DNA from 3 places in the Shewanella sp. SR43-8 genome. Region 3 is predicted to be linked to each of the others. Evidence: predicted binding sites of a transcription regulator. Region 3 holds the regulator's gene; each other region holds the start of a gene.
The links. The regulator FliA, encoded in region 3, starts transcription of late flagellar genes. The targets are predictions, from matches to a motif close to CTAAAGNTNNNNNNNNNNNNGCCGATA.
Positions count from the first base shown of each region.

Region 1: a site for FliA is predicted at 2,145-2,171, ahead of H5114_RS10000 (VC2046/SO_2500 family protein). Genes of this name have one in related genera too.
Region 2: a site for FliA is predicted at 2,637-2,663, ahead of pomA (flagellar motor protein PomA). Genes of this name have one in related genera too.

Region 1 is NZ_JACJDX010000006.1:283,829-289,744, reverse strand. Features, by position in the region: gene H5114_RS10010 (bifunctional diguanylate cyclase/phosphodiesterase) at 1-856, opposite strand, end outside; gene H5114_RS10005 (DUF406 family protein) at 1,197-1,484, opposite strand; gene H5114_RS10000 (VC2046/SO_2500 family protein) at 1,613-2,110, opposite strand; tRNA gene H5114_RS09995 (tRNA-Tyr) at 2,236-2,320, shown strand; tRNA gene H5114_RS09990 (tRNA-Tyr) at 2,410-2,494, shown strand; tRNA gene H5114_RS09985 (tRNA-Tyr) at 2,524-2,608, shown strand; gene H5114_RS09980 (PLP-dependent cysteine synthase family protein) at 2,946-4,007, shown strand; gene queE (7-carboxy-7-deazaguanine synthase QueE) at 4,094-4,762, opposite strand; gene queC (7-cyano-7-deazaguanine synthase QueC) at 4,973-5,680, shown strand; gene rrtA (rhombosortase) at 5,862-5,916, shown strand, end outside.
Region 2 is NZ_JACJDX010000010.1:56,609-62,524, forward strand. Features, by position in the region: gene dxs (1-deoxy-D-xylulose-5-phosphate synthase) at 1-1,327, opposite strand, end outside; gene ispA ((2E,6E)-farnesyl diphosphate synthase) at 1,350-2,231, opposite strand; gene xseB (exodeoxyribonuclease VII small subunit) at 2,270-2,506, opposite strand; gene pomA (flagellar motor protein PomA) at 2,844-3,611, shown strand; gene H5114_RS14010 (flagellar motor protein MotB) at 3,615-4,541, shown strand; gene thiI (tRNA uracil 4-sulfurtransferase ThiI) at 4,858-5,916, shown strand, end outside.
Region 3 is NZ_JACJDX010000001.1:170,969-176,884, forward strand. Features, by position in the region: gene H5114_RS00670 (protein phosphatase CheZ) at 1-590, opposite strand, end outside; gene cheY (chemotaxis response regulator CheY) at 604-987, opposite strand; gene H5114_RS00680 (RNA polymerase sigma factor FliA) at 1,032-1,751, opposite strand; gene H5114_RS00685 (MinD/ParA family protein) at 1,744-2,625, opposite strand; gene flhF (flagellar biosynthesis protein FlhF) at 2,630-4,015, opposite strand; gene flhA (flagellar biosynthesis protein FlhA) at 4,045-5,916, opposite strand, start outside.

The sequences.
Region 1 (5,916 bases), on a different contig from region 3:
CTTGTTCGGTGACAAACGGCTTAATATGATACTTTAGCCAATATTCACTGCCATCGGTGCGTGTCAGTTTAAGTTCGCCTTCCACAACTTCACTAGCGCGTAATTTTTCGATGATATGATCAAGTAGTTTAGGAGCGTTTCTAAAAATATCGAGATTAGAAACGCTATGATGTTCAACGTTATTGCGAAGCAATCCAGTCATTTTTTGATGAGCACTATTCACATACTCAATAATACGACTATCGATATTGACCAGCATAACAACATGTTCTGATTGCTCTGTGGCATTGCGTAACAAATGAATTTGTTCATTACTGTCATAGGTATAACGTGTAGACAAGGCTAACGCCAGCTGATCTGCACATTGGATTGCAAGCTGAATGTCTAATTTACCCCATTGAATCTGTTGGCAACTTTCCACCGATAATACGCCCTCGATATGACCATTAATTCGGATGGCAATATCAATACTGGTAACAATATTGTGGTGTTGGTAGTAATCAGAAAAAGTGTCGACGAGGTTAATATGAGCATTGTCGGTAGATAATATGTAGCGATGACAACGTAATTCGTTGATGTACTGTGGATCAATGGTCATTTGTTTCAAATGGGAGGTATACACCAGCGTCTGGTCCACATCACTTGCAACCAATGCATGCTCAGAAATAAGGCGTTCATCAACCAGCAAGCCATCATTATTTTTATGTCGTAATGACCAAACAGACACAAATGATGCTTTAAAATAATCCCGCAGCAATTGACAAACCAGCTCTGCGGTTTTGGTGAAATCACCTTGTTGTTTTGCACTGGAATTTACAATTAATTCCAATAAGTGCTGGTGTTCTCTTCGACTCATTTACATCCCGAAAAAAATGGTTTCATTTCCTAAATCTATAACGTTTGTAACTCAAAATACCTATCATTATTGGTTTTGGTATTCAGAGTGTGAGTCAACATGTTACAGCAATACTTAGAGAGCAAAACTCGCGTTAAAGGCATCATAAAGTTACATTAGCAAAAGCTACTATGTCTTTAGTTAAGTAACGCAGATTACACGCGATACTTAAAAACAGCAATCCTTTGGTAATACATTGTTACGCTTTACTAGGATTAATATTACGCGAGGTATACTCGAATAAAAATCTTTAACAACAAACATATAACCAATATTTCTTTTCATTAAACTGCAGAAAGATCTACAGTTGATTTTCAAGTTGAAAAATCATTTTCTCTACACTAAAAGCGAAATCAAGCTTGAGTTCAATGGTATTATCGGCATCAATAATGACAGCTTTTGTATCAGCAAAACGTTGCTGAGCAATTTCCTGCATCGCTTGAGCTTGTGACAATGCATCGTCACCAGCAAAACTAAGCACTAATAATGTATCTTCTGCCTCAACTACGGCACCAATATCGACGTAACTTCCGCATTCTGTGCAACTATCGCTTACAAGGCCTTGCTGCTGTTTAATTTGTTTAATCATGACTTCACCCACTAGTTAATTTAACGGTCACTTATGAATATAACGTAGATCAAGCAGCCATTTATTTGCCATGCTCACAAATCCTAAAAGTATTCACTTAATCTAAACAAGATCACCGCATTACAGGCTTATGCTAGCTGAAGTGCTAACGTGTTTGATATCTTACGCTGCGTGCTGAGTTGATCTAAAAAATGCATGTCTTCTATGGGAGTATGTTGCTGGTAGGCATTAATCGCTTTATTTTTAGTGAGGTAATCACAGTTACTTAATACTTCGACCATAGCATCAGATTGCGACCCTCTAATGACCAGAGCTTCAGGTGTTAATGCTTGTTGCAGTTGAAACTGTCTGGCACCTTGTTGCTGAAATATCATCGCGTGATCAAAGGTGTCTGGATGGACAGAAATATCATCAACTAATAACTGCGGTTGCGGTACAGAAAATTTGTTGCGTAACTTTTGTGTGTTATCAGTGTCAGTTTCTAATTGAAACTGTGCCATATCACGAGCATCTACAGACAGCATAGCCAATAGCAAGCCAAATTCACCGCGACGATTATGCTCAATCGCGACGTTTAATCGGTTCCCTATTTGTAATTCATTGACTAATGTTGACTCAATTTGCATATAAAAACATCACAACTACTGCTCGATGCTATTTTATCGACCAAACAGTCATAAACTTTAGTAATTTATTCAACTTTACACTTTACATACAAAAGGTTTCTGACTACTATGGCGACCGCAATTGAGGAGGGGTTCCCGAGTGGCCAAAGGGATCAGACTGTAAATCTGACGGCTCAGCCTTCGAAGGTTCGAATCCTTCTCCCTCCACCATTTGCGTTGTTATAAAGTGTTTGTTGTGAAGCGTTAAAGTTGTAAAGCGTTAGAATGTAAAAAGAGAGTAAGAAAAAAAGAAAATATGTGGAGGGGTTCCCGAGTGGCCAAAGGGATCAGACTGTAAATCTGACGGCTCAGCCTTCGAAGGTTCGAATCCTTCTCCCTCCACCATCTTTCTTTTATTCATATTATCTTGCTGTGGAGGGGTTCCCGAGTGGCCAAAGGGATCAGACTGTAAATCTGACGGCTCAGCCTTCGAAGGTTCGAATCCTTCTCCCTCCACCATTTTACATTTTGTTTTATCAATTTATATCGTGATACTAGCTAAATATCTGTCCACAATTCCTCGTTATCAAGCATCGATTTTTTCAATTCCTACACGACAAGTTTTACCCCCTAACGGTACTATTTTTTGCTTAATCTTTTCTGCTGCTGTTAATTGCCTATTTAGCCGGTCAACATTATTGATGCCATTATTTACGGTATTTTGTCTTTATCTGCTCTATTTCATCCTTTACTGCCATTATTGAACAATAAATACCTATATAGGTCGATAAACACTACTCTTAACTTTGTATTTTAGTTATTATTTATTCCTTTTTGGAATAACGAGTATTATTGCATGTCATCATCTTGGGTCAATCAGGCCATTGCAAAAATAGAAGCCGATTATCAACGTTCTGCTGATACACATCTAATCAAATTAGACTTGCCACAACTTGATGGAATAGACATTTATCTAAAAGATGAAAGTACACATCCTACCGGCAGCTTAAAGCACCGTTTGGCTCGATCATTATTTTTATATGCCCTTTGTAATGGCTGGATAAAAAAAGATACCCCAATCATTGAGTCATCCTCTGGCAGCACTGCCGTTTCAGAAGCCTATTTCGCTCGATTACTCGGTTTACCTTTTATTGCGGTAATGCCTAAAAACACCGCTAAAAAGAAAATTGAACAAATTGAATTTTATGGGGCTAAATGTCACTTTGTTGATAATGGCAGTCAGATGTATGCAGAATCAGAAAGATTGGCTGCTGAGTTAACAGGTCACTACATGGACCAATTCACTTATGCTGAACGTGCAACAGATTGGCGGGGTAACAACAATATTGCTGATTCTATTTTTAACCAAATGGAACGCGAACCACATCCAATCCCAAGTTGGATTGTGATGAGTCCAGGAACTGGCGGCACTAGTGCCACTATTGGTCGCTATATTCGCTATCAACAACAAAAAACCCAACTGTGCGTCGTTGACCCAGAAAACTCAGTCTTTTATGATTATTTTCACAGTGGTGATGCCACGATAGTGAGTGATAAATACAGTAAAATTGAAGGTATTGGCCGACCTCGGGTTGAACCATCGTTTATTGCAGGGGTGGTTGATAGCATGATTAAAATCCCCGATGCTGCGTCAATCGCAACCATTCAATGGCTAGAACAATTAATTGGTCGTAAAACGGGCGCGTCCACTGGCACAAACTTGTATGGGGCGTTATTGCTGGCAACACAGATGCGACATGCAGGCCAAACAGGTTCAATTGTGACGTTAATTTGTGATGCTGGTGAACGTTATCTCGATACCTACTACAACCCCGAGTGGATCGAAAATAATATCGGTTGTTTTCAGCACTATCGCGAGAAACTGTCTGCCTTTAATGTTTGTGGTTTAATCAGTTAACTAAACATTAAAAAAAGCCGTTGGATCTGGATTCAACGGCTTTCATTATTGGCTCAGCATCAAGGGGAAACGTTGCTAAATACACATTAGTCGATATTCAAATATTTGTGAGTTTGAATCGACAAACGCCAATTACGCGCAATACACACTTTCATTGCAAGATCGGTTGCCCGCGCCTTTTGACTAATAGGTTGTAAACAAATCGTTTTGGCACTGATATCTATGTGTTGTAACAGCTCATCTAATTCTTCAATATGCCGTTCTGTCGCAATAGGATGTTTAATTTCGTTAGCACGATTTAAGGCTTGATCAAGTACCTTGTAGCCACCTTTCATATTAATTTTAGGTGATACCGTCACCCACACATCAGGATGACATTTCACTTCAAACGTACCACTGGTCTCAATCTGGATCTGATAACCCGCCTCAACAAAATCGTTAGTTAATTCCGTTAGGTCATACAAACACGGCTCACCACCAGTTAACACGATATGTTTTGCGGTAAAACCTTTGTCCCGAAATGCTTGCAGTAATGTGTGACCATTATGATCAGCCCAACGTCCTATGGTGCCATCGACCTGAATCACTTGCTCTGCGGTCACGTTATTCTCAGGTAACACATCCCACGTTTGCTTGGTATCGCACCATGAACACCCAACAGGGCAACCCTGCAAGCGAACGAACAGCGCAGGAACACCAGTATATGTGCCCTCGCCTTGTATGGTTTCAAATACTTCGTTAACGGGATATTTCATTGTTTACCTTACTTGTAGTGACCAGCAGTAACCGGCTGACGAATTACGGGCCGGCATTTATAGAGTATTTTGCCATTAGCTGCAAGTATTTACCGCTATGGCTTTGCAGTTGAGCCTGCCTTAGGTAAAATATCCATTCTATTTACCTGAACCACTGGGCGTTGATCACCCCGATCTTGCAAGTCAGTTCAGTACGTTAAGAGTATATCCATGTCAGATACAAAGCTAAACACACCGACTAAAGCCCTTGTTGTTTTCAGTGGTGGTCAAGATTCAACCACTTGTCTTATCCAAGCATTATCACAGTACGATGAAGTACATGGGATCACCTTTGATTATGGCCAACGTCATAGACAAGAAATAGAAGTGGCAAAATCATTGGCAATTGAGTTGAAATTAGCCAGTCATAAAGTCATGGATACTAGCTTATTAAACGAATTAGCTATTTCGGCGCTAACGCGTGATGCAATTCCGGTTTCACATGAATTGATGAACAATGGTTTACCAAATACTTTTGTTCCTGGCCGTAACATTTTATTTTTAACCTTAGCAGGAATTTACGCGTATCAATTGGGCTGTAATGACATTATTACTGGCGTATGTGAAACCGATTTTTCTGGTTATCCAGATTGCCGCAATGAGTTTGTGCAATCTATGCAACATTCATTAGCATTAGGCATGGATAAACCCCTGAAAATTATTACACCTTTAATGTGGCTCAATAAAGCAGAAACATGGGCATTGGCAGACAAATATCACCAATTGGCTTTAGTGCAACATCAAACCTTAACTTGCTATAACGGAATTGTAGGCAAAGGATGTGGCGATTGCCCTGCTTGTGTACTTCGTCAACGTGGTTTAGATGATTATTTACAAAACAGTCAAGTCGTGATGGACTCGTTAAACAGTAAGCTATAAGCCTATTATTGATATTTAGCCAGTAGTGTAAAGTTAACCATCTGATTTTTATTTCTTTAAGATTGCTTAATCAATATGAAAACACACTATTAGCCTAGTGAAGTCTTTTTAGTCTACAGTTAATTCCGTGTTGAGCTAAATCGGCTTAATTAGCCGTGAACAGAAGTATATAGAGGATATTTTGCTAAAACATAATTCAAACACAATTGGTCTGTATCATTTTCTTGTGGTGATCA
Region 2 (5,916 bases), on a different contig from region 3:
TACAGCGCATAAAGCTTAAATCGAATGCACCTTGATGGGTAGGGCCATCGGCTCCCACAATACCGCCGCGATCAATAGCAAATAATACCGGTAAACGTTGCAAAGCTACGTCGTGAATAAGTTGATCGTATCCGCGCTGCAGGAAGGTCGAATATATGGCGACCACAGGCTTTAGTCCTGCACAGGCAAATCCTGCGGATAAGGTGACCGCATGTTGCTCGGCAATCGCAGCATCAAAATATTGGCTTGGGAAGCGTTGTGAAAACTCAACCATGCCAGAACCTTCGCGCATAGCAGGAGTGATAGCCACTAATTTCTCGTCTGTGGCAGCCATGTCGCATAACCATTTACCAAACACTTGTGAAAACGTAGGTAAACCAGGTTTAGTGGTCGGTTTCTTAAACTGGCTTGGATCAAATTTAGGCACTGCGTGCCAGCCGATAGGATCTTTTTCAGCAGGTTCATAACCACGACCTTTTTTAGTCATGATATGCAGTATCTGTGGACCTTTGAGGTTACGCATATTACGCATGGTTTCAACGAGCGAATCGACATCGTGACCATCTATAGGGCCAATATAATTAAACCCTAGTTCTTCAAATAGCGTTGCAGGCACAACCATGCCTTTAAGGTGTTCTTCAGTACGCTTAGCCATTTCTTTAATGACTGGCATCCCTTTAAGGACCTTTTTACTGTTCTCTCTAATGGTGGTATAAAAACGTCCTGACATCAGTTGTGCTAAGTGGTTATTCAGTGCACCAACGTTTTCAGAAATCGACATTTCGTTGTCATTAAGTACCACCAGCATGTCATTGTGCAAGTCGCCCGCATGATTAAGGGCTTCAAACACCATACCGCCTGTCATGGCGCCATCACCAATGACGGCAACCACTTTACGACCCACAGCTTCTTTTTCAGCAGCGATCGCCATACCTAATGCTGCACTCACGGAAGTGCCTGAGTGGCCTACGCTAAAGGTATCGTATGGGCTTTCTTCACGCCATGGGAAAGGATGCAAGCCATTTTTTTGGCGAATGGTGTGCATCTGTTCGCGACGATCAGTGAGTATTTTGTGTGGATAAGCTTGATGGCCTACGTCCCAAATTAATCGATCGAATGGGGTATTGTAGACGTAATGAAGTGCCACAGTTAATTCAACTGTGCCTAAGCCAGAAGCGAAATGTCCGCTAGAAATACCAACAGACTGAAGTAAGAACTGTCTGAGTTCATCAGACACTTGTGGAAGTAAACCTTGAGGTAACTTCCTCAATTCTTCTGGTGTATTAGCTTTTGCTAGTACTGGGAATTTAGAAATATCGAAGCTCATAGCGAGATTGTCTGACTCTTTATTATAATCTTCGCTCAATAATGTAGTGGGCGAAGTCTGCAATTAACTGGCTATTGTATGGTAATTTAGTCAGCGCTGATAGTGCATCTTGTATTAGTTGTTCTGCACAGGCTTTGGCACCATCGAGACCGAGTAGTTTCGGAAAAGTGCTTTTATTCGATTGCTGATCGCTGCCTTGGGGTTTTCCTAGCTCTTCAGTGCTTGCGGTGATATCTAAAATATCATCCTGAACTTGAAAAGCTAATCCAAGCGTGTGAGCGTATTTCATCATGAGTTGATAGTGCTCATCGGGTATGTCTGCAGCAATCAACGCGAGCTCTACGGCACAAGTAATCAACGCACCGGTTTTTTTATTATGTAATTCGGTTAATCTTTCTATATTGATACTGTGATCGGTAGCACTAAGATCAATTGCTTGTCCACCACACATGCCCTGGTACCCAGAGGCTTTGGCAAGTGCTCTCACCATGGCGATTTGCTGTTTTGGGTGTAAGTCATTGCTCGGGGCGGTGATAATTTCAAACGCTAATGTTTGAAGTGCGTCTCCAGCAAGAATTGCAGTGGCTTCATTAAAGGCAACATGTACCGTGGGTTGACCACGACGAAGTGCGTCGTTATCCATAGCCGGTAAGTCATCATGTATTAAAGAATATGCATGAATACATTCAATGGCTGCGGCAGCTTTATCCAAGGCATTGATATTGACACCCAGCATATCACCGACACTGTAGACCAAAAATGGTCTAATGCGTTTACCGCCTAATAATGCCCCATGCAGCATGGCCGCTTTTAAATCTGGGGCGGCATCATCAAGCAAAGTTAAATGCTCGTTAAGAGTAACATTAACGCGCTTTTGGTATGTTGTTATCGCTTCAGCTAACACGTATCAAGACCTATTATTTAATACACACTCTGTGACGATTATTCACTTTCAACAGTGAATGGCACAAATTCAGCATCATCTTCATTTAGTAATATAGAGACTTTTTGCTGTGCTTGTTCAAGTTTTGCTTGGCTTTGTCTGACTAACTTAATACCACGCTCAAATTGTTTAAGCGCGTCATCCAGAGACACTTCGCCTTGCTCTAAATGAGCAACAATGGTTTCAAGTTCAGTTAATGATTGTTCAAAACTGAGGTTTTCTGGTTTTTTTGCCACAATTAATATTCCTTTCATTACGCGAGTGACAAGGTATATCAGCCCAGCGTATCGGTCAAATACAGTCGCTGGATATTTGCTCAACAGCACGCTTTGTTATTGAATTTTGTTTAGAATGTGCAAAAACAAGCTAAACTTGAGCCGAGTTTGTCCGATAACAAGTCATAATTTAAAATTGATAGCATAAAATAGTATTGAAACTGTTGCTGTAATACATAACGATGGGCAATATAGTTAAGCAACAATATGCCCCGTTGTTCAAGTTATACAGTATGTGCTCACAGCACGATAAAGCGGCACAAATAGGCAGCGCAATGACTGCGATTGAGGAGAGGTTGTGGATTTAGCTACCCTAATAGGTATTATTGGTGCTTTTGCATTTATTATTGGTGCGATGGTGACTAGTGGTGGTATCGGATTATTTATCGATGTACCGTCAATTTTGATTGTTGTTGCTGGCTCATTATTTGTTGTGATGATGAAATTTAACCTAAAACAATTTTTAGGTTCGATAAAGATTGGCATGAAAGCCTTCATGTTCAAATTAGACAAACCTGAAGATTTAATCGAACAAGCTGTCACCATGGCTGATGCAGCCCGTAAAGGGGGCTTCTTAGCATTAGAAGAGGCGGTTATAACTAACAGCTTTATGCAGAAAGCTGTCGATATGTTGGTTGATGGCCATGATGGCGATGTCGTGCGTAATGCGCTAGAAAAAGACATTACCTTGACAGAAGAGCGGCATAAAACCGGTATTGGCATTTTTAAAGCCATGGGTGATGTTGCCCCAGCAATGGGAATGATTGGTACACTTGTCGGCTTGGTGGCGATGTTATCTAACATGGATGATCCTAAATCCATTGGGCCATCAATGGCGGTCGCTTTGCTAACGACTCTTTATGGCGCAGTGATCGCCAACATGATCGCTATCCCAATGGCGGATAAATTATCATTACGTATGAACGAAGAATTGCTTAATCGTAATCTTATTATGGATGCGGTATTAGCTATTCAAGATGGACAAAATCCACGGGTGATCGAAGGCTTCCTGAAGAATTATTTGGCTGAAAAATTAAGAAAAATCGATACAACGGACGGAGAGTAACTCATGGCTAAGGCCAAGTGTGATTGTCCACCAGCAGGCGCCCCCATGTGGCTTGCCACCTTTGCAGACTTAATGTCATTGCTTATGTGCTTCTTCGTGTTGTTATTAGCGTTCTCTGAAATGGACGTGATGAAATTTAAGCAAATTGCCGGTTCAATGAAGTATGCATTTGGGGTGCAAAACAAAGTTGAAGTAAAAGATATCCCCAAAGGCACCTCTGTTATTGCATTGGAATTTCGCCCTGGTCGACCCGATCCCACGCCTATTGAGATCATTAATCAACAGACTAATGAAATGACTCAACCGACCATAGAATATCAGGCCGGCGAAGATGACAATGCAGGTGGAACCCAAAAACAAAGCGGTGAACAGCGTGGCGGTAATGCCGCAGCAACAGCGCAGCAAGAAGCTGAAGCAGTTAAAAAAGATGCTGCATCTTCACAAGAAAATATTAACGAGCAAGTTAAGAAAATGGCTGAAAAGCTTAATGAAGAAATCGTCGATGGTGCGATTGAAATTGAGTCTTTAGGTCAGCAAATTATTATCCGTATTCGTGAAAAAGGCTCGTTTGCATCTGGTTCTGGCTTTTTACAACCTAAGTTCAAACCCATAGTGCGATCGATTGGTGAATTATTAAAAGATGTTCCCGGCGTGATTACGGTATCCGGTCACACTGACGGGGCCGACATTAGTAATGAGCTGTACAGTTCAAACTGGGAGCTATCAAGTCAACGTGCTGTTTCCGTAGCTCATGAGTTAAGAAAAGTCCCCGGCTTTGATGAGACACGAATGAAAGTGGTTGGAGAGGCATCTAATCGGCCATTAGTGGCTAATGATTCTAATGAGAATAGAGCAAGAAATCGTCGCGTTGAAATTTCTATCGAGCAAGGTAAGCCTAAAGAGTCGAATGAAATTGTAGTCTCGCAATAGTAACAACTCATCAGTTTACATCATTATTAGCGCAGTCTATGAAGGTTAAATAGATTGCGCTTTTTTGTGTCAAAAATGTGCTTTAACAGCCGTTTCATTTACAAAAAACAGATAAAAAAGTGAATATGTTTGGTTAATAGACATCATTTGGTATAATTGGCAGATTATTGCATAAGTTATGCTATTTACTGGATTATCTACACATCTAGCAAATAGATCTGTGTTGTTTTTTAATTTATTATCAAGGCATTACTGTCCTTTTTACTTAGCAAAACCGAGTGTGGTGCTATTTGATGGTGATACCTGTGGAACCCTGATGAAGTTTATTGTAAAGCTGTACCCTGAAATCATGATGAAGAGCAAGTCTGTAAGAGTGCGCTTTACTAAGATGCTCGAAACCAATATCCGTAATGTACTAAAAAACGTCGATGAAGGTGCCAAAGTTCTGCGTCAATACGATCGTATTGTAGTCAAGGTACCAATTGATAAACCGGAATTGTGTGATGCATTTGCAGACCGATTATCTTGCATTCCAGGTATTGCTCACATCGTACAGGTCAGTGAATACAGCTTTGATTCTATTGATCATATTTACCAGCAAACATTACCAATATACCGTGACGAAATTGCCGGTAAAACATTTTGTGTTCGCGTAAAACGTTCTGGTAAGCATGATTTTAATTCAATTGATGTTGAGCGATATGTGGGTGGCGGATTAAATCAGCATACGGATGCACTAGGGGTAAAACTTAAAAATCCAGATGTGACCGTTAATCTTGAAATCGATCAAGATAAGCTTTACATGGTCGAACGCCGTATAGAAGGTCTGGGTGGTTTCCCAATGGCAACTCAAGAAGATGTGTTGTCGCTTATTTCGGGTGGTTTCGATTCTGGTGTATCAAGTTTTCAGTTTATTAAGAAAGGTGCGCGTACTCATTATTGTTTCTTTAATCTAGGTGGCGCTCAGCACGAGATAGGTGTTAAGCAGGTGGCTTATCATTTATGGAAAAAATATGGTGAGTCGCATAAAGTACGTTTTATCTCTGTGCCATTTGAGCCTGTTGTTGAAGAGATTCTTGAGCGTATTGATAATGGTCAAATGGGTGTAGTACTTAAGCGTGTAATGATGCGAGCAGCTACTCGAATCGCTGATAAATTTGGTATTCAAGCCTTAGTTACCGGAGAAAGCTTAGGACAAGTTTCTAGCCAAACACTGACTAACTTAAATGTGATTGATCGGAGTACTGAGTTACTGATTTTACGTCCGCTGATCACAATGGATAAACAAGATATTATTAATCAGAGCCGTATTATTGGCACTGAAGATTTTGCGAAGTCGATTCCTGAGTATTGTGGGGTTATTTCACAAAAGCCT
Region 3 (5,916 bases):
ACCGTTAGCATTGAAACTAAATTACTTTCTACTTCACGAACTAAATCAATCACTCGACGGATCATTTGGCCAGTTAAGTCTTGGAAGTCTTGCGCCATTAAAATTTGATTTAATAGCTCACGAAGACGATTACAATCATTTTCACTGTGTAGCATAAACTGCTGAACATCGTGGCAAAGTGATTTAAACTCACCCAACTCGATGTCACGACGCATCAATTTATCCCACATTGGCGTTACTGATTGAATATTACTGATAATGGTATCGGCCAAAGGTAGACATTCTTCAACTGCATCCATGGTTTTATTAGCAGCTTGCTCTGTCATATCGATAACGTAGTTTAATCTTTCTTTAGCATCCGGAATTTCGGTATTGGCTAATTCAGATAAACGGTTATCAATTTGAAAATCTTTTAATGCACTATGAAGTTGTCGAGTTAACTTACCCACTTCTTCAAAAAGCTCACGCTGCAATGGTGTAGCAAGCTCCCTGATGACGTCATCAGCTTTATCTTGCTGACCTAAGGTAAGCAATTCAACAAGTTCTTGGGCCTGTTCGAGAGTGATTAACCCCGATATTGATGCCTGCATGACTTATCCTTGCTTATGCGAGTCGTTCAAAGATTTTATCTAACTTTTCTTTTAACGTTGCGGCGGTGAAAGGCTTTACCACATAACCATTTACCCCAGCTTGCGCTGCAGCAATAATTTGTTCACGCTTGGCTTCTGCGGTTACCATCAATACGGGTAAATGCTTTAACGAATCATCTGCACGGATTGCTCTAAGTAAATCAATACCTTGCATTCCAGGCATGTTCCAGTCTGTTACTACAAAATCAAAATCGCCTTTTTGTAACATAGGTAGGGCTGTTGAGCCATCATCTGCTTCTTGGGTATTATTAAATCCCAAATCTCGCAACAAGTTCTTAATGATACGCCTCATTGTTGAAAAATCGTCAACAATAAGAATCTTCATATTCTTGTCCAAGGTTTCCTCCGGTGAGCTGACACTCGTTTGCTCTAAATAAGTTATTATTCTTGTGTCCAATGCTTGAGTTTAGCTTTTAATCTGAGCATTGCCTGACTTAATATCTGGCTTACACGCGATTCACTAACATCAAGGATGGCACCGATTTCTTTTAAATTTAATGCTTCGTTGTAATATAACGACAACACTAACGCATCTCTTTCTGGCAATGTCTTAATTGCTTCAACCAATGCAGATTGGAATTGAATTTCAGCAAGCGAGTCAAAGGCCTCATCTGGCGATTCATTATCTGTGATTAACACATCTTGTGAAACACCAAGATCTTCTATGCCTATGATTTTACCAACAGAAACATCATTTAAGATATGATGGTACTCATCGAGCGACATTTCAAGCTTTTCAGCAATTTCAGTATCATAAGCATCACGACCAAGCTGTTGCTCTAATTCATCAATTACTTGTGCAACTCGACGATTATTACGGTGAACTGAGCGTGGAACCCAGTCACCACGACGAATTTCATCTATCATCGCTCCACGAATTCTAATGCCAGCAAAAGTTTCAAACTTAGCACCTTTGCTGTTATCAAATTTTGATGAGGCCTCAAGCAACCCCATCATTCCAGCTTGTAACAGGTCATCAAGTTGCACCGATGCTGGTAATCTTGCCAGCATATGATGAGCAATTCTTTTTACCAACGGTGCATACTGTTCAATGATAGACGTTTTGTTATCGAACTGAGTATACGCTGCGGCTTTATTCACCCGTTCTTCCTTCTTGTATCGGCTTACGTTGTACAAGACGTTCAACAAAAAATTCTAAATGACCACCGGGTTGCTGTGGCACAGGCCAAGTCATAATTTTATTGGCTAATCCGTGGTAAGCAATAGCTGAAGGTGATTTAGGATAAGCCTCAACGACTAGTTTTTGTTTACGAACTGCTTTACGTAAATTCTCATCAAAGGGAATGGTTGCCACCAACTCCAATGCAACATCTAGAAATCTATCTGTCACTTTACTGAGTTTAGCAAATAATTCCATACCTTCTCGTAAACTACGTACCATATTTGCCACAATTTTGAAGTGGAACACACCATGTTCACGACTTAGTATCTTAATTAACGCATAAGCATCGGTAATCGATGTTGGTTCGTCACAAACCACTATTAATACATCTTGTGATGCACGAGAAAAACTCAGCACCATATCTGATATACCGGCAGCAGTATCAACAATTAAAATATCAAACTGAGTCCGCATTTCACTAAATGCACGGATCAAGCCGGCATGTTGTGCTGGTGTCAATTCAACCATCGCTTGTGAACCTGATGTAGCAGGAACAATACCGATACCTTTGGGTCCGCGTACAATGATGTCATCTAATTCGGCATCACCTGACAAAACATGAGATAAATTTTTCTCAGCACGTATCCCGAGCATCACATCGACATTGGCTAAACCTAAATCGGCATCAAGTACTAATACACGTTTGCCCTTTTCGGCTAATGCTACCGCAGTATTAATTGACACACTTGTTTTACCAACTCCGCCTTTACCACCGGATACGGCAATTACTTTAACTTTATCGTTATTTGGTTGATTCATCATACGTAAACCACTTGCTTGATCCCGAGTCATATCTTTACTCAAATGCATAGGCTGTGTCATTAGACCACACTGTGTCTTGTGATAATTGTTGTTCAGTTTCATTTAACGCCGCGAGAGCTTTCTTGGCTAGCTCTAGTGTATCTGCGACTTTCATGTCCTCAGGAACACGTTGACCGTCAGTAACATAGCTTAATGGTAACTCATTTTGAATCAATACGCTCAATGCACCTGCAATTGATATTGATTCATCTAATTTTGTTAAAATCGCACCCGCTAATGGAATACGTTTAAAATGTTCTACAGCATCTTGTAAGACACGGCGCTGGCCTGTCGCTGACAAGACTAAGTAACTCCGAATGGGGATCCTACTATTTGCCGTCAAATTATCAAGTTGCTGATATAAGCGCATATCTCGCTGCCCCATACCGGCGGTATCGATTAATACTAACTTACGATTCCTAAATTGATAAAGAATTTGTTCTAATTCGGCTAAATCATGTGCTTGCTTCACCGGACAGCCCATTATTTTGCCATAAGTTGCTAATTGCTCATAGGCACCAATACGATAATGATCTGTGGTAATCAATGCCACCTGCTCGGGGCCATGATGGGCAGCAAATCGAGCTGCTATTTTAGCTAAAGAAGTCGTCTTACCTACACCTGTTGGGCCAACAAAAGCGACCACACCACCACGTTTGACAATATCATCACCTTGGTTGTCGAGTAAGTTAGCTAAGCTTTGCGGTAGCGCTCTTACTAAGTCGGCTGGCGTATAATGTTGACTCAATCCTGCTAGTTTAGCAGCAACTGCAGGAGAAAACTCTGCGGCAATCAATTTACTTTCAAGCATAGCACCAACTGGATCGGTACGCTTTTTTTGGTCTTTCATTAACGATGACACTTGATGGGTCAATAAGTTACGTAATGAAGCCATTTCTTCACGTAACGCGTCCATATCATCAGATTGATTTCTATTAGTTTTTTTAGTGTGTTCAGGCACGACCGGCGCTTTTAACGTTGATGTTGGCTTAGCAGTCTTTGCCCCTTGTAATTGACGCGCCCACTCAGGTAATTCAGGTTCATCTTGGCGAACAGACATTTGTTGTTTCATGCGATTATGCTGTTTTTCAAGCAATGCTTGAAGAGAATCTGCTTCCGGTGGCGGATTTACCTTAGATTGAGCTTTCATTACAGGCTTAGCGCCTATTGAGACGCGATCCTCACTGACATCCATAAAGCTAGTCGTCGGCGCTTGCGATGCAATAGAGGCCTTAGGTTCATCATAATCGACTGCGGCGACAATTTCGATTCCGCCTGCAACTTTTTTGTTTGACATAATGACAGCGTCAGAGCCTAAGGTCTCTTTTACTTGAGCCAATGCTTCGCGCATATCTTTGGCAAAAAATCGTTTAATTTTCACTTATGCACCTCAATAAACTGACGTTATCACTATTGGCCAACAGCAGAAACAATTCTAATTTGTTTCTCATCGGGTATTTCTTGATAAGAAATCACTCGTAAATTTGGAATAGTGTATTTAACAAATCTGGACAGCGTTGACCTCAACATACCAGAGGTCAATAAAATGGCTGGTTGCCCTACCATTTCTTGCTTCTGTGCAGCATCTAACAATGACTGCTGCATGCGTTCTGCAAGGCCGGGTTCAATATTCGGTCCCTCACCGCCAGTCGCCTGCATAGACTTATGCAACATCTGTTCCAACTCTGGCGCCAATGTAATGACAGGTATTTCAAGTTCAGGCCCAGAGATTTCTTGTACTATCATGCGTTTTAGTGCTATACGCACTGCTGCAGTTAAGACTTCGGTATCATTACTCTTGGTGCCGTACTCTAATAATGTCTGCACTATGGTGCGTAAATCACGAACCGAGACGCCTTCGTTAAGTAAGTTTTGCATGACTTTAACAACCGAACCCAACGGCATAATATCGGGTACAAAACCATCAACTAATTTAGGCGAGTTCTTACTCAGCATATCCATTAACTGCTGCACTTCTTCATAACCTAATAGTTTGGCTGCATTATTACTCAATAACTGACTAATATGCGTTGCCACAACCGTTGCGGTATCAACGACGGTATAACCTAATGTTTGTGCATGTTCACGTTGCTCTGGTGTGATCCACACCGCCTCTAAACCAAAAGCGGGGTCACGGGTGTCAATACCGTCAAGCTTACCGTAAACCTGACCAGGATTGATCGCTAGCTCACAATCATGTCTAACTTCAGCCTCACCTACCACCACACCCATTAAGGAAATACGATATGCATTTGGCGATAAGTCTAGATTGTCACGAATATGCACCGCTGGCACTAAAAAACCTAATTCTTGTGACAATTTTTTACGCACACCTTTGATTCGGCCTAATAACTCACCACCCTGAGACTTATCAACCAATGGAATTAACCGATATCCCACTTCCAGACCGATAGTATCAACATGACGCACATCATCCCAACTTAACTCTTTAGGTTCTTTATCTCTAGCTTCTACTGGCCCTTTGGTCGCCAGTGTCAGTGCCGCTTGTTTTTTGTCAACATTCCGCTTGTAGACAAAGTACGCTGCACCAGCAGTAATCAATGCGAAGGTCAAAAATGCCACATGAGGCATTCCAGGCACAATACCCATGATAAACAGTAACCCAGCAGCAATGGCTAATGATTTGTGACTGTCAAACATCTGACTAAACATCATTTGGCCCATATCACCAGATTCATTTTGACGCGTTACCATTAACGCGGCTGCAATTGATAATAATAAACCGGGAATTTGTGCAACCAAGCCATCACCGATGGTCAACAAAGTATAAATTTCTACTGCACTAGAAAAATCCAGATCATGCTGAACGATACCAATCACAAAGCCACCGAGTATATTAATGACAAGAATCATAATACCGGCGATAGCATCACCTTTAACGAACTTTGAAGCACCGTCCATCGCACCATAAAAGTCGGCTTCACGAGTCACTTCAGCACGGCGAATACGCGCCTGGTCTTGGGTTAAAGTGCCAGCATTTAAATCAGCATCAATGGCCATTTGCTTACCCGGCATAGCATCCAAGGTAAATCGAGCACTCACCTCAGCAATACGCCCCGCACCTTTAGTTACCACAGCAAAGTTAATGATAATAAGAATAATGAACACCACTAAACCAACCGCATAGTTGCCGCCAATAACCACAGAACCAAAGGCTTCAATCACTTTACCCGCAGCATCACCACCATTATGACCTTCGAGCAATACAATACGGGTGGAGGCAACGTTAAGCGCGAGTCTTAATAAAGTAGCAACCAGTAA